DNA from 3 places in the Nocardia sp. CA-084685 genome. Region 3 is predicted to be linked to each of the others. Evidence: riboswitches for the same ligand, from Rfam matches in the RefSeq annotation. Region 3 holds a riboswitch; each other region holds the start of a gene.
The links. Region 3 has a riboswitch for S-adenosylmethionine ahead of ACQP2U_RS40115 (aminotransferase class V-fold PLP-dependent enzyme). Riboswitches for the same ligand answer to the same signal wherever they lie in the genome.
Positions count from the first base shown of each region.

Region 1: it holds a riboswitch for S-adenosylmethionine, as region 3 does, so the genes downstream of both, ACQP2U_RS11940 (hypothetical protein) here and ACQP2U_RS40115 (aminotransferase class V-fold PLP-dependent enzyme) in region 3, are expected to answer to the same signal.
Region 2: it holds a riboswitch for S-adenosylmethionine, as region 3 does, so the genes downstream of both, ACQP2U_RS39400 (rhodanese-like domain-containing protein) here and ACQP2U_RS40115 (aminotransferase class V-fold PLP-dependent enzyme) in region 3, are expected to answer to the same signal.

Region 1 is NZ_CP192094.1:2,645,521-2,650,657, forward strand. It holds partial or broken gene ACQP2U_RS11925 (LLM class flavin-dependent oxidoreductase) at 1-418, opposite strand, end outside; gene ACQP2U_RS11930 (DUF1684 domain-containing protein) at 415-2,175, opposite strand; partial or broken gene ACQP2U_RS11935 (ABC transporter permease) at 2,172-2,309, opposite strand; partial or broken gene ACQP2U_RS11940 (hypothetical protein) at 2,312-2,575, opposite strand; SAM riboswitch class I at 2,586-2,679, opposite strand; gene ACQP2U_RS11945 (hypothetical protein) at 3,002-3,706, shown strand; gene ACQP2U_RS11950 (glycosyltransferase) at 3,835-4,983, opposite strand; gene ACQP2U_RS11955 (LppM family (lipo)protein) at 4,992-5,137, opposite strand, start outside.
Region 2 is NZ_CP192094.1:8,947,966-8,953,102, reverse strand. It holds gene ACQP2U_RS39415 (hypothetical protein) at 1-688, shown strand, start outside; gene ACQP2U_RS39410 (hypothetical protein) at 785-1,456, shown strand; gene ACQP2U_RS39405 (O-succinylhomoserine sulfhydrylase) at 1,489-2,703, opposite strand; gene ACQP2U_RS39400 (rhodanese-like domain-containing protein) at 2,700-3,116, opposite strand; SAM riboswitch class IV at 3,131-3,247, opposite strand; gene ACQP2U_RS39395 (Rv0361 family membrane protein) at 3,313-3,768, opposite strand; gene ACQP2U_RS39390 (FAD-dependent oxidoreductase) at 4,087-5,137, shown strand, end outside.
Region 3 is NZ_CP192094.1:9,085,066-9,090,202, reverse strand. It holds gene ACQP2U_RS40125 (DHA2 family efflux MFS transporter permease subunit) at 1-1,307, shown strand, start outside; gene ACQP2U_RS40120 (LysE family translocator) at 1,345-1,971, opposite strand; SAM riboswitch class IV at 2,086-2,199, shown strand; gene ACQP2U_RS40115 (aminotransferase class V-fold PLP-dependent enzyme) at 2,246-3,568, shown strand; gene ACQP2U_RS40110 (YbaB/EbfC family nucleoid-associated protein) at 3,811-4,323, shown strand; gene ACQP2U_RS40105 (hypothetical protein) at 4,327-4,671, shown strand; gene ACQP2U_RS40100 (hypothetical protein) at 4,676-5,137, shown strand, end outside.

The DNA of each region.
Region 1 (5,137 bases), 3.1 Mb from region 3:
CGTACCTCGGTGCGCCCGGTCACGGTATCGACGACCGGATGACCACCCTTGGGATGGGCGGGCTGTGCGCCGAACTGGGTGCGGCGATGGCCCGATCGGCCAAGGCCGAGGTCGAGCCGTCCCGGGTAGAGCGCGTCGATGGTGCCGAATGCCTCCACGGTCGATGCCGAGGTGTGGTGGCCGACCTGAACCGCCGCCGAGCCAACGCGGATCCGGGTGGTGGCCGCGGCAACCAGGCCGATCAGTGTGATCGAGGAGGAACTCGCCACCGAGACGAAATGATGTTCGGCAAGCCAGTAGCGGCGGTAACCCCACTGCTCGGCGTGCTGGGCCAGGTCGATGGTGTTGCGCAGGGCCTGCTGCGCTGTGGATCCGGCGCTGATCGGGCCAGATCGAGGATGGAAAGCGGGATCGTCATGCGGACCGTCCTAGGCGCGGATGCTGTTCGCCCGCTTCGATGGCCACCCGCAACCGGTTTTCCGCGGGTACTAGCGGGCAGGTGGCGAAATCGGTGAAGGCGCAGGGCAAATTGGCCGCCCGGTTGAAGTCGAGGCGCACGGTGCCATCGGATTCGGGCGCCTCGACGGCCAGCGATCGGGCCGCCGGGTAGGTGGTGACGCCGCTGGTGGCATCGGTGAACAGCACCCGCAGGTTGGTCGGCTCGCCGAAGACGATGATGCGCTCGGTGACCTCGCCGATGGTGAATTCGATGGTGCCCGAGGCGGTGTGGTGATGTTCGAGACCGTCGACCACGGCCCCGGTGGTGATCGTGCGTGGCGCGTCGAACGGCTCGAAGCGACCGTCGACCACCCAGCCTGGGTCCGGGGCATAGGTCGGGATGCCCTCGAAGCTCAGCAATGGGGGTGCCGCCGGGTCGTGCACGCGCACGGCGTAAAGGCCGCTGCGACGAATCACCTCGAGCACTCGATTCTCGTGCAGCACATCGAGTCCCGGCGCACCTTCGGCCGGTGTGACGATCTGGACACCCGCGATGTCGCTGCCCTCGAACCGCAGGCGGTCGGCGGGCCGGGCGGTGATGAACACCTTGTCGTCGGTGACCCACCAGGTGCCGGGAATGTCGGCAAGGCGCTCGGGTTGGTCGGTGAGCCAATGCAGCCCGGTCAGGCTCAGGAAGCCGAGCGGATCGCGCAACTGGTCTTGCCTGGCCTGATGCCAATGTGCCCACTCGGTTTCGAAAAGACTGGTGATGCTGGTCGTCATGACGCTCTGGCTCCTTCGAGTGTGCGGTTGCGATGGGGATGGCGTAATCGGGTGCCGGTCATCAGGCGTGCGGAACCCGTCGAACGGGGCCAGACTCGGCGAGGCGGCGAGCAATCGCTTTGTATACGGATGACGAGGTTCGGCGAGCACCGTCGCGGTCGGACCGGTTTCGACGATCTCCCCGCCGCTCAGTACCACGATCCGATCAGCCCGCTCAGCGGCGATCGCCAGATCATGGGTGATAAGCAGTACCGCCGCGCCGCGCGCCGCCGTCTGCGCGGCGAGTTTGTCGAGTACGCGTCGCGCGACCGTGGCGTCGAGGGCGCTGGTCGGCTCGTCGGCGATCACCAATTCCGGTCCGGCGATGAGCGCCGCCGCGATCAGCACCCGCTGCCGCTGGCCACCAGACAGTTCGTGCGGATATTGCGCCGCCCGCAACTCCGGCAGGTCGAGTCCGGCGTCGGCGAGCAATTCGATCGCCCGCGCGTACGCGTCGCGGCGATCGGCGAGCCCGTGCACGAGCAGCGCCTCGGCGACCTGATCACCCACGCGCCGCACCGGATTCAGCGAAAGTCCGGGATCCTGCGGTACGAATCCGATCCGCGCACCGCGAATCCGTCGCAGCGCCCGCTCGGATCCGGTATCCACCGTCTCCCCGTCGAAGGTGACGGTCCCGCTGGTGATTTCGGCATTGGGGCCGAGCAATCCGATCACCGATTGCGCCAGAGTCGATTTCCCGGACCCGGATTCGCCGACCAGCGCGACGACCTCACCGCGTGCGACCGTGAGGGATACGCCCCTGAGTGCGGCGACATCGCCACTGTCGGAGGCGTAGCGCACGTGCAGGCCTTCGATGCGCAACAGTGCCGCTGCGGACCCATTCGGTCCATGTGTGACGTCGCGGATTCGCGGCGTGCCGTCCGTCGGATCGGCGGACGTGCTGCGCTCACTCATGCGCTGTGACTCCTTCCTACGGCGCGGCCGAGGCGTTGGGCCGAGAGCACGACGACGATGATCACCAGGCCGGGCAAGGTGGTCATCCACCATGCCGTGGCGAGGAAATTGCGTCCCTCTGAAATCAGTGAGCCTTCAGCACCGACAGCACCGATTTCGCGGTGAAGTACTTGGCGAATGTCGACCAATCCCAGCCGGGGTTGGTGGCCAGTCCGTGGATGAATTGAGCCAGCAGCACGAGTGCGATGGCGCTGATCACCCAGCGCCACGGATGCCAGGACTTGGCGATCGCCGGTGCGTCGGTGGCGGTGGGGGCACCCGACGCCGTGGCATCGGGTGTGTGGGCACCCGGTATCGGAACATCCGATACCGGGGTATCGGATGTGATGGACGCGCTCATGATTTCGGTTCCTCCATCGTTCCCGGCGGAAGCACCCGCACCCGGTGGCCGGGGGGTTGCTGCGACGTCGATGAGCCAGGTCTCTCGGTCGCTCTGGATGGTGTGTCCGACGCCGAGCACGGGTCGGTCAATGGGTCTAGCCGAAATATCATGCGAAGCAGGCGAAGTCCGGCACAAGGGTACGAATCAGCGTGAGCGCAGACCTTGTTCGTATGGCCATGAGCAGGCACTATTGGCTCGGTTGCGCAGTGGATGGTGGCATTTCGGACGCGGTTTCTTCGCGTGCTTTTCGTCCGGAATGCCCAGCTGCGGTTGCCGCCGCGGTGCGCGGCACGAACGTGTTGCTCGCGGAAATAGACGCTGTTGCGAAGGTTTGCCGGAGTAGTCTCGGTCCACGATTCGTGCCCGACGATGAGGAGATCCGCCGTGACTCTGCTGCGCCGTCTGACCACGCTAACCGCCATCGCGACCGGTACGGTCGCGTTGACTCTCGCCGCCCCGGGCATCGCTGCCGCGGGTCCGCCATCGATGCCCGCACCAGCTGTTCCGTCCGCGACCGCCCCGTCCGCGCCCGGGGACCTGTTCGCCGCTTACCGAGCTGTCGTCGAGGCGTTGCGAACCTTCGGCGTCGACCCGTTCCTGTACCCGGCGCTCGCGCCGTTCTGCTCCGACACCGGCTCACTCGGTCTGGTCCCCGCCGTAGCGGGTGCGGTGCCCGGCCCGTGGCCCAAAACCACGCTGGCGATTCCGGGGCTCGACCCGACCGCCGTCAAGGCCGGGCAAGTCATGTTCACCTTCGTCCCCTACGGCCTGCGCCCGGACGGCACGAATGCCACGGGCATGAATGTCGCGTGGGTCAACCTGGCCAACGGTCGCAGCGGCGTCACCGCCATGGGTTCGATCTCCGATGTGGTCCGCACGATGGTGCCCGCCGAAACCCCGATAGAGATGAGGCCACTGGCCGAACGTGCCCTCCAGGACTTCTTCGCCGCCTTCCCGGTCGGCGGGGTGCGCGCGGTCCCAGTCGACACCGGATCCGGCACGGTACTCGCCGCAGTCTTCGGAACCGTAGACAACAGCGGCAAGTCCTGCTTCGTCGTCCCAACCGTAGGACTCACAACAGTGCGCTAAGCGAACGCGGCTGGTCTCGGAGTCCGAGTCCGTGCCGCGCGATCAAGATCAGGTGGCACTGGTGGCGGGGCTTCTCGGGCGATACCGCCCCAGTTTCCACATGATCACGTGTCCGACTCGAGGGGCGGTCAGTGGGTGGGGGTGAGGGGGCGGGATTTCCAGGTCAGGTCGTTGTGGTGGTGGGTGCGGCGGGAGTGGGTCCAGAGGCGGAGGTAGGCGTCGATGGAGAGGGGGTGGGCCAGGGCCGCGATGATGTCCGTGCGGGTGGTGGTGCCGCGTTCCAGTGAGCGGGCAAGGAGGCGGCCGGCGACTGCGGCGCTGTAGCCGATGAGACCGGCGGTGCGTACCGAGCCTCGGCCACCGATCGCGGCCAGTGGGGGCACCAAGTAGGCCAGTGCCGCCACAGCTCCCACTGCCGCGCCGCCGATTGTCGTTCCGCCGTAAGCGGACCACAGCCAGCGGGTGTAACCGGCCTCCAGTTCGGCTGCGCCACGGTACATTCGGGTGCTCGCCGCTGGGCCCGCCGCGACAAGCGCGGTTCTGCGGCCGGAACGACGCAGTGCGCGAGCGAGGTCCAGGTCCTCGGTGGGGCTCGCCGCGACCGTGGTGTGACCGCCGATGGCGCGGTAAGCGGTGGCGTCGAATACCAGGAACTGGCCGCAGGCGACGGCCGTCGAGGGGCGCAGGCTGCGGTTGGCGGCCGCGATCGGCAGGCTGGCCGCCCATGACCAGCACAGCAGCGGCTGCACGAGCGCCTCGGCCAGCGATTCGGTCACCTGGTACGGCCACGGTGACAACAATGCGGCCCGGCTGCGGCGCAATTCGGTGGTCGCGGCGGCGATCGCATTCGGCGTGAGTCGCACATCGGCGTCGAGAAAGATCAGCACCGTGGCCTCGGCCAGCTCGGCGAGCCGAGCGCACGCGGCGGCCTTCCCGGTCCATCCGGGTGCTGGTTCGGCATCGGAGCGGAAAACGGTGAAGCGCGCATCGCCCGCGATCGCTTCGAGCGCAGCCGCTTCGGTCCCATCCGACGACGCATCGTCGAGAATCAGCACCCGCAGTCGCGGCACGCCCACCTGGCCACGGAGATCATCGATCAGCCCGGGCAGTCGCGCTGCCTCGTCGCGAGCGGGGATACATACCGTGACCGGCTCGATCACCGTATTCGGTCCGGTCGACAGCCGGCGCACCGTCGCGCGATTGAATAGCGCGGTCCCGCAGCCGAGCAGCGCGATACCCGCGCCCGTCCACGCGGCGATCGCCGCGCCGGCACGCAGGGGCCGCGTCAGCGGCGGGTCAGCGAACGCCACAGGTTGCTCAGGGAGAAGTCGCTCTCGGGTGCGCCGGGCGGCGCCGGGTTGCGGTCCATATAGGCGATGGCGGCGATAATGGCGGCGACCGCGAGGGTGATACCGCCGACGATGCCTGCCC
Region 2 (5,137 bases), 140 kb from region 3:
TGAAAGGTTGTGGCTGTCACGGTCCGTGCGGACTATCCTCCTCGGACTCGCCGGCCAACTGAGCGGGCTCGGACCACAGGCATGGACTCGCTATGAAGACGGTGAGCTGGAATTCCTGGAGGCACGCGAGTTCCAACTAGCCTTACTGCGAGTGCACAGTGTGCTCGCGAACGAGATCGACGCCGGGATGACGGAAGCCGCCGCCGCCGCCCTCGACCATACGGCCGGACTGGGCGACGTCGCCTCCGTCACGGGCCTGGACCGGGCGCATATCTATCAGCGCTGGGGCGCCCTCACCGCGGTCGGTGAACGTATTGCGCTCATCATCTCGCAGCCGTGGCCGGATGCCGGGCCGTCTGCCCTCCAGTCCCCCGAAGCACTCTACGAGCGAGATCGGCGATGGTGGCGGGTGAGCAGCGCCGCGAGACGCCACGCCCACTACGCCATCGTTGTCGTCGACCGACTGGTCCAACGAGTATATGCGATCGGCCCGGACGGTTGGCAATCGGATTCCACCGGAACACGGTGGGAGTTCCGGGCACTCGGGTCCGAACCGCTATCGCAGATCCACGTGGACCGTGCATACCGAAAGGGTCACCTACCGGTCCGATTGGGCGACCCCTATCCCGCCCGGCTGGATCGCGCGTGTGTCCCCAGTTACTTCTCGGATGGGCACGATGGCGACTGAGGTGCGGACATCGATGTCATCCCCCATTTCGAGCTGATCGAGACCTTCGCGGACTTCTTCGGTGCCACCCCTACTGGCAATAGAAAAGGACATTTCATGATCGAAATCTCGCGTATCGCGGCGATCGGTATCGCATGCGTCGCAGCAATCGCGCCGGTCACCGCCCGCGCGGAAGCACCCGCCGAACATGACATCGAGTACAAGATCACCTCGATGGAACGCGTTGTGACAACCACGCTCTCGGGAGGGACCTTCGTACTCGACCACGATCACAGCTCGTTCACGATTCGCGATGAGAGCGGCGCACCCGTGATGGTCGTGCCAACGCGATTCGCCGTGGGCGACAAGGTGCTCACAGTCGACTCCGCACTCAGCAAAGACGCGAAGGAGCTGCGGTTGACGCCTGGTGAGCTGCGACCGGCCGCCGCGCTGGCCGCGACGCCGGTCGCATCGCCCGTCGAGAACCAGGCCGCGCTCGCGGTGTTCTCGACCCGAATGGGGCTTGCCGCCACGCTCGGTACATTCGTCGGCACCACGATCGGTCTGGTCGTCGGAGGCGTTACCGGATGCATTATGGGTTTGCCGCCGCTCGGGGTGGGCTGCATACCTGCCGCGATCGCCGGTGCGGGGATCGGCGGCATTTTGGGGACAATCGCGGCCGGGGGACCGGTCCTGGTGCTTTCGGCTGTGGAGCTGATCGAGACGCTCAACGCACCCGACGGCACGAGTAAATGGGCGCAGAACTCTCCGCTGAAACCCGCGAATTAGGTGATCAGCTACGCGATGTCACTCCTCATCATCTAGCTCAGCGCGTAGTCCAAATCGCCCAGCAAATCCTCGACATCCTCCAGCCCCACCGAGACGCGGACGACGCCGTCGGACAGGCCGATGGTGGCGCGGCCCTCGGGGCCCATGGCGCGGTGGGTTGTGGTAGCCGGATGGGTGATGAGGGTCTTGGAGTCGCCGAGGTTATTGGAGATATCGATGATGCGCAGGCGGTTGAGCACCTCGAAGGCGCGCTTCTTGGCCTCGTCCTCGGGCGCATTCAGTTCGAAGGTGACCACGGTGCCGCCGCCGCTCATCTGGCTGATCGCCAGGTCGTGCTGCGGGTGCGACTCCAGGTACGGGTAGCGCACCCACGAGACGGATTTGTTGCTCTCGAGGAAGCGCGCGATGCGCAGTGCGGCTTCGGTCGAATGACGCACGCGCAGCGGCATGGTCTCCAAACCCTTGAGCAGGGTCCATGCGTTGAAGGGGCTCAGCGCCGGGCCGGTATGGCGCATAAGGGTTTTCACCGGACCGCCGATGTAGTCCTCGGCGCCGAGGATCGCACCACCGAGCACCCTGCCCTGACCATCGATGTGCTTGGTGCCCGAATACACCAGCACATCGGCACCGAGTTCGAAACCGCGCTGCAGCAGCGGCGTAGCAAAGACGTTGTCCAGCACCACTTTCGCGCCTGCGGCGTGCGCGAGCTCGGTCACCCGGCGCACGTCGACCAGCGTCTGCATCGGATTGGCCGGTGTCTCGAAGAATACGGCCTGAGTCGGCACCGAAAGCGCCTGCTCCCACTGATCCAGATCATCGCCGTCGACGAAGACCGTCTCCACACCCCAGCGCGGCAGGATCTCGTTGCACACCACGAAGCACGAGCCGAACAGGCTGCGCGCGGCCACAAGTCGGTCGCCCGCGCCCAAAAGCGCACCGAGCGCGGTGAATACGGCCGCCATACCGCTCGCGGTCGCGAAACACGCTTCGGCGCCGTCGATCAGACGCAGCCGCTCCTCGAACATGGCGACCGTCGGGTTGCCGTAGCGGGAGTAGACGAAATGCTCGATATCGCCGGTGAATGCGGCCTCGGCCGCCTCGGCGCTCTCATAGACGAAACCGGAGGACAGATACAGCGCCTCGGCGGTTTCCTCGAATCCCGAGCGGCGCAGGCCACCTCGCACGCCGAGCGTCGCGGGACCGACACCTTCGGGCAGCGGCTTGTCGAACGCGCCACCGGTGATCATGACTGCCGCCACGGCAGGCCGATGGCGCGCCAGCCGGAACCGCCACGATGCCCGAACTCGTCGATCGGGCCCTCGAAGCCCTCCAGCACATTGAACGACGGAGCGATGCCTGCCCCGGTCGCGGCCACCGCCGCGCCAACCGAGCGCTGTCCGGAGCGACAGAGGAAGACGACGGGCGCCGCCGGATCGCGACCCTCCAGCGCCTTGGTCAGTTGCTCGACGAATTCACCGTTGCGGGCGCCGTTGCTGTCGACCCATTCGATCAGGACCGTCGGCCGGTCGATCGAACTCGTATCCGGCACGCCGACGAAACGCCATTCGGCCTCGGTGCGCACGTCGACCAAGACGGCTTCGGGGTTGTCCTGCAATAACTCCCACGCCTGCTGTGGGGTGATGTCACCGGCATATGTCATGCGATCCTCCTGTGAATCCACGCTTGCCGCACCTGGGCTTCGGTGCGCGGCCAGGTCGTCACCCGGAGCACCCCACCGCGGAGGAGGGTTGCCGACCAGCCAGCCGGGGCTTGGCGCTGGTACTCATGACCCGAAAATGAGATTGCCTGGGCAGGTGCCGCCGTGTCAAACCCCAGTTCGCGCCGCGCAGAAGTAATCAACCGCAGACGATCCAGCGGTCTTGGGAACGGGTCAGATTCCAGGTGGCCGGGGTCTCCCGGCCGTCGACCGCGATGGTCACCGTCGCCTTGGCTTTATCGCCGTCGACCATCGAATTGTCAATCTTGGTGACCTTGATCGACTTTCCGGCGGCGGACCCACCGAACTGACCTGCGAGCGGTGTCTTGCTCTCATCGAATCCCGGACAGGCCACCCCAGGCGGCGGTGTGTCGTCGGTGGTGGCGCGGGCCTCCGCGTAGCGCTGCACCGCTGCCGCGATCTTGTCCGATTCTGTGACATTTTTCTCAGCGGGCGAAAGTACCGCCCCGAGCACGATCGCGATGAGCACGACAGCGGCGAAGACGGCCGCCGCGATGAACGGCGCGATGGAGCGACGATCGGTCTGATCGACCTCGATTACGGGTTCTTCATCGGTGCCCTGCTGCTCTGTCATGCGTCGATCATCCCTGGTCGACGGTGGTATCCGGCACTCGCCCCCGCGCGCACGCCATTACCCGCGACGCGCGGATTTGATAGATGTCACCAGAGCGGGTAGTCACGGTAGGTGGGCCGGGACAGCAAACACCCGGTGTACGCACCGCCGCAGGGTGCGCGCTATGCCACCGATAGAATCGCGAGACTGCGGCGTGGCTGTCATAGCCGAGATGGCCGCCTGTTCGTATCGGCAGATGCGACCGAGAGGGTGCGTCAAGTTAGCCTAAGCTAAGACTGACGCCGTCAATTGTTTCGACCATAAGGGTGCGCGTAAGAGATGACCGAAAACAGTGCTGAGTCGACCAGCGGTGCGCAAGCTGCCTCCTCCAGGCCTGACGCGCACACCGCGGGGCCTCGCCCGCTTCGCATCGCGATCGTAGGCGCAGGCCCGGCCGGTATCTACGCCGCCGACGCGTTGATGAAGTCCGATGCCGAGGTGAGCATCGACCTGTACGAGCGCATGCCCGCGCCGTTCGGATTGATCCGCTACGGCGTCGCGCCGGACCATCCGCGCATCAAGGGCATCATCACCGCCCTGCACAAGGTGCTGGACAAGCCGCAGGTCCGCTTGCTCGGCAATATCGACTACGGTACCGACATCACCCTCGATGATCTGCGCACGTTCTATGACGCGGTCATCTTCTCCACCGGCGCCAACGCCGACCGCGCACTGCCTATCCCCGGCATCGACCTGGAGGGCAGCTACGGCGCCGCGGACTTCGTCTCCTGGTATGACGGCCACCCGGACGTGCCGCGCACCTGGCCGCTGGAGGCGGAGAAGGTCGCGGTCCTCGGCGTCGGTAATGTCGCACTCGACGTGGCGCGCGTGCTGGCCAAGACCGGTGACGAACTGCTGCCCACCGAGATCCCGCCGAACGTTTACAACGGCCTGCAGGCCAATAAGGCCGTCGAGGTGCACGTCTTCGGGCGCCGCGGCCCGGCGCAGGCCAAGTTCACCCCGCTCGAGCTGCGCGAACTCGACCATTCCCCGACCATCGAGGTCATCGTCGATCCCGAGGACATCGACTATGACGAGGGCTCCGAGGCCGCGCGGCGGCACTCCAAGCAGGTCGACATGATCGCCAACACTCTGGAGCAGTGGGCTATCCGCGATGTCGGCAACCGCCCGCACAGGCTGTTCCTGCACTTCTTCGAATCGCCCGCCGAGATCCTCGGCGAGGACGGCAAGGTCGTCGGCCTGCGCACCGAGCGCACCCAGCTCGACGGCACCGGCAATGTCAAGGGCACCGGTGTGTTCAAGAAATGGGACGTCCAAGCCGTCTATCGCGCCGTCGGCTACCTGTCGCAGAACCTCACCAACCTGCCGT
Region 3 (5,137 bases):
ACACGTCGCTGGTGAATATCGGACTGAACACCATCGCGACGGATCTCGGTGCGGCACTCGACAGTGCCCAGTGGATCGCGAGCGGCTATCTGCTCGCACTCGCCGTCACCCTGCCGCTGTGCGGTTGGCTGGGGCGGCAATTCGGGATGGACCGGATCTGGTTGACCGCGCTCGCCGGGTTCACGGTGACGTCCGGACTGTGTGCGCTGGCTCCGAATATCGGCTGGCTCATTGGTTTTCGGATCGCGCAGGGGCTGACCGCCGGGCTATTGGTGCCCGCGGGGCAGACGCTGCTGGGTCAGGTCGCGGGGCCGCAGCGGCTTGGTCGGGTGATGAGTGTGGTCGGCATCGCGGTGGTCGCCGCGCCCGCGATCGGGCCGACCATCGGCGGTGTCATGCTGGCTAATCTGGATTGGGAGTGGTTGTTCCTGATCAATATCCCGTTCGGACTGGTGGCGTTCGTTCTCGGCCGTCGGGTATTGCCGCGGGCGGATGCGACGGGTAACGGGGGCCGATTCGATGCCACCGGGTTCGCATTGATCGGCGTCGGGCTATCGGCCTTGGTCTATGGGCTTGGGGAATTCGGCAGTCGCGGTAGCGTTTCCGCGCCGACGGTGTGGGTGTCGGTGGTGGTCGGGATGCTGGCGCTCGTACTGTTCGTGGCACGGTCGGTGCGCGGTGGGGGACTGCTCGACGTAGGACTGTTCCGGCATCCGGTATTCGCGACGGCGAATGTGGCGAACATCTTCGCCGGTGCGTCGCTGTTCGGGTCGATGCTATTGCTGCCGTTGTACTTTCAGGTACTTCATGGGGACCGTCTCATCGCGACGGGCTTGCTTCTCATGTCCTTCGGGATCGGTGGCATCATCGCGCTGCCCGTCGGCGGCCGGTTGACGGATCGATACGGCGGGGGTGTGGTCGCGGTGGTCGGCAGTGCGGTGACGGTCGCCGTCACCGTGCCGTTCGCGCTCGGCGACGCTTCGATGAATCCTGTTGTCGTACAGGTGCTTCTGTTGATCCGCGGCGTGGCGACCGGGTTGACCGGGGTGCCGATCGTTGCCGCCGCCTACGCCTCGGTGCGGCCCGAGCTGCTGCCCGATGCGGCATCGTTCGTGAATATTCTGCAGCGCGTCGGCGGGGCGATCGGAGCGGCCTTGCTCGCGGTGGTGCTGTACCGTGCGGCGGCTGCTGGATTGCCGGTGGATGCCGGATTCCGGCAGGCCTTCTGGTGGCTCACCGCCGCCTCCATCGTCTCGTTGGTCGCGTCGGTATTGCTGTGGCGCAAGGAGATTCAGTCGCAGCTGTAATGCTGGGCGCCGGGTCGGCGGTTACCGACCCGGCGCGTTATGTGGCCGAGGCCGCGGTGCCGATGCCGAGCGCGGCGAGGATGGCCGCGCTGATCTGCTCGAGCCGATCGCGAACCCTGGGGCGGCGCAACATCGCAACCGCCCGGGACGCCAGCACGGCGAGCAGGATCATCTCGACGGCGGCGATGAAGCATTCGATGGCTCCGAGCGCGAGGGTGTTCGAAAAGGTGACATCGGTGAGGAATTGGGGCAGCACCGCCAGGTAGAACAGTCCGACCTTAGGGTTGAACATGCACGACACGACGCCTGCGCCGAATGCCGAGCGAATCGAGGGTGTGGCCTGCGTGTCCGACTGTTCGGACGCCGTGGCGGTGCCCTGTTTGCGCTGCTCGACGAGTGCTCGAATTCCCAAGTACACCAAATAGATTCCACCGATGATCTTGAGCGTCCGGTAGGCGGTCGCGGATTGTTCCAGCAGTGCGGCGACGCCAGCCGCGACAACTACCGCCCACACGATCCCGCCCAATGCCGAGCCGATCGCCGCGGCGATGCCGGGGCGCGCGTCCACGATCGAGAATCGCAGCACCAGGAACGAATCCGGGCCGGGTGTAATCGACAGCAGAATGCACAGGCCGACAAAGCTGAGCAGCAGGGAAAGCGTCACCGCTCGATCAGACCGCACATCACTCGGCAATGCAACCTTATTTACCGGTGTGCATCGGTATGCATCTTTAAGTCCGGTTGACAGGGCGGTGGGGCATCTGTCAGTCTCGGTTCAGGTCATGAGTACCAGCGTCAAGCCCCGGCTAGCTGGTCGGCAACCCTCCTCCGCGGTGGGGTGCTCCGGGTGACGACCGGGCCGCAGCCCGACTGGGTGCGGCAAGCGCGGACTCGGATGATCACCTGATTTCGGGTCCCATAGCCGATGGGATTTCGTGATGCCTGCTGTCATCGATCAGAGTTGTGCCGCCCTCGCCCGAGTCTCCGGCGACGACCTTCAGGTGCCGCTCGTACAGGGCGGAACGACCAGCTACGCGAACTTCGACTACGCCGCTAGCACACCGGCATTGGCGCAGGTCACCGATCGGCTTCAGCAGTTGCTGCCGTACTACGCGAGTGTGCACCGCGGCGCCGGTTACGCCTCGCGGATCTCCACCGAGTGCTACGAGGCCGCACGCGGGTCGGTCACCCGCTTCCTCGCGGCCGCGGACAACCAGGTCGTGGTGTTCACCCGCAACACCACCGATGCACTGAACCTGCTCGCCGCCTGTGTGCCCGGCGACACCGTTGTGCTGGATATCGAACATCATGCGAACTTCCTGCCTTGGACCCGCCACGGCCGTCGCGTCGTCAAGGCCGCGGCGACCGTCGAGGAGACGATCCGTCAGCTGATCGCCGAATTGTGCAGTAAGCCTGCCGCATTGCTCGCGGTGACCGGCGCGTCGAATGTGACCGGTGAGGTGCTGCCGCTCGAGCGGCTGACCACCATCGCGCATCAGTGCGGTGCCCGCATCCTGGTAGATGCCGCGCAGCTGGCACCGCATCGTCGAATCAGCTTGCGCGCCACCGGAATCGACTACCTCGCGTTCTCTGGCCATAAGCTCTACGCACCGTTCGGTGCGGGAGTGCTTGTCGGACGTCGGGATTGGCTCGATGCGGCCGAACCGTATCTGGCGGGCGGCGGTGCGGTCCGCGAAGTCACCACCACGAAGGCGGAATGGGCTTCCGCACCGCAGCGCCACGAGGCCGGTTCGCCGAATGTCCTCGGCGCGGCCGCACTCGCCGCCGCATGTGATGCGCTGTGCGCGATCGATCCAGAAACCCTTGCCGCGCATGAGCGACGGCTCGCCGATCGGCTGCGCGCGGGGCTGTCCGCGATTCCCGGCATCAACCTGCTGCGCATCTGGGACGACAGCCCGGATACCGTCGGCATTGTCGCTTTCACCCTGGACGGATTCGTCCCCGGCCACGTCGCGGCGTACCTTTCCGCCGAACACGGCATCGGCATCCGGGACGGCCGATTCTGCGCCCACCCGCTGCTCGAGCGCCTCGGCCTGGACGGCGCGCTGCGCGCCAGCATCGGCCTCGGCACCAGCTCCGACGATGTGGACCGACTGATCGAGGCCATCGCCACCCTGGCCGACAAGGGTACATCGTGGAATTACGCCAGCACCGACGGCCTTTGGAATCCGACACCCGAGACCCGGCCCTTCGCCCGCCCCGGCTCTACCGACGGTGCAGCACCCTGCTCGATCGGCTGATCGGACCCGCTCGCTGAGTCGAAGCCGCCGCGCGGCATTGGTTGACCCACGAGCAGTGGATGAAATCCGCGACCTCGCCGGCGGATTCGGCCAGGTCGGCATGATCCGCCTGTGTGTGCGGACTTAACTCTGAAGAATTCACCGAACAACTTGCGGTCCTGCGGAACCGACGCTCTTGCCCTTGCGTCTAGGAATGTGATGGCACTCGTCCGGTCGGGGCGGGAAACGGGGAAGGCGGCTGAATGAATTCGGCAGAGCGGGACGCGCTTCAGTCCTGGACGGACGGGATGCGCGGCCGGGTCGACCAGATGACCGATGTCTACGAGCGGCAGTTGGAGCAGTTCGGCGCGGCGAAATCGGAGCTTGCGAACCTGACCGTGCAGGGCTGGTCACAGGATCAGCTGGTTCGGGTGACGGCGAATGCGGCGGGCATTCCGCTGGATGTGTGGGTGGCGCCGGAGGCGTTCAAGCGCTCGACTCCGGAGCGGCTCGGCGCGGCGATGACCGAGGCGGCGCAGGCCGCGGCTCGAGCCGCCAAGGAACAGCTCGACGCGCGCCTGGCGCCGGTACTCGCGGCGGTATCCGAGGTCGGATTGCCCGAGGATCCGTTCGGCGAACTACCGACGCTCGCCCGACCCGACGGAAATGTCCTGCCTCCGCCTCCGCCCGAATCCGGGCCAGTGCCGCAGATCGAGCTTCCCCGACGGCTGGACGAGGATCCGGATGACGAGGGCCCGCACTGGAAGGGCTGGTAGGTCATGGGCGACGGCGACTTCCGGCTCGATCCGGAGCAGTTCCGTTCCATCGCGACCGAAATCGGGTCGCTCGGCACCGAATTCGCCGCCGAGGTGGCCGAATTCACCAGCGCACTACGCGCGGACGGCGACGGTATCGGCGATGACGAATTCGGACAGGCCTTCCTGCAGAATTTCCTCGGCCCGACCGAGGATGCGAGCGAGATGCTGGACGGTGTGATCGGCCTGCTCGATTCGCTGCGAACACGGTTCACCGCTGTCGCGGACGCCGTGACGACGACCGATGGGGACTTCGAGTCGGCCGTCGAGAAGATCACCGGCCTGCTCGACGAGAACGGTAAAGGGTAGCCGCATGGGGTTGCAGATACCATCGGCGCTGGAGCCGGTGGCGGCCGTCGTCGTCTATCGCTGGCCGAAGGCCGATGAGACCAAGCTGTTCAGTTTGGGCAATAAGGCCGAGAAGATGGCGAACACGCTGGAAAAGTACTCCGGCAGGATCGATACCAAATTCCAAGAGGCCCTTGGCCATATCGCGGGCGAGACCCACGACGCGATCGAACGCTACCGGCAGCAGACGATGCGGGCGATCGAGACGCTCACCGATCTGCTCCGCGATATCGCACTTGCGCTGCGGATCTACGCATCGCTGATTCTGGCCATCAAGCTGTACATCATCTCGATGCTGATCTACACCGCCATTCAGTTGGCCGCGGCCGCCGCGGCGGCGGTGCCGACCCTCGGCGCGAGTACGGCCGAGGCTGCGGCGATGCAGGTCGCGATCCGCACCGCCATCACGCAGGCGCTGCGCAAACTG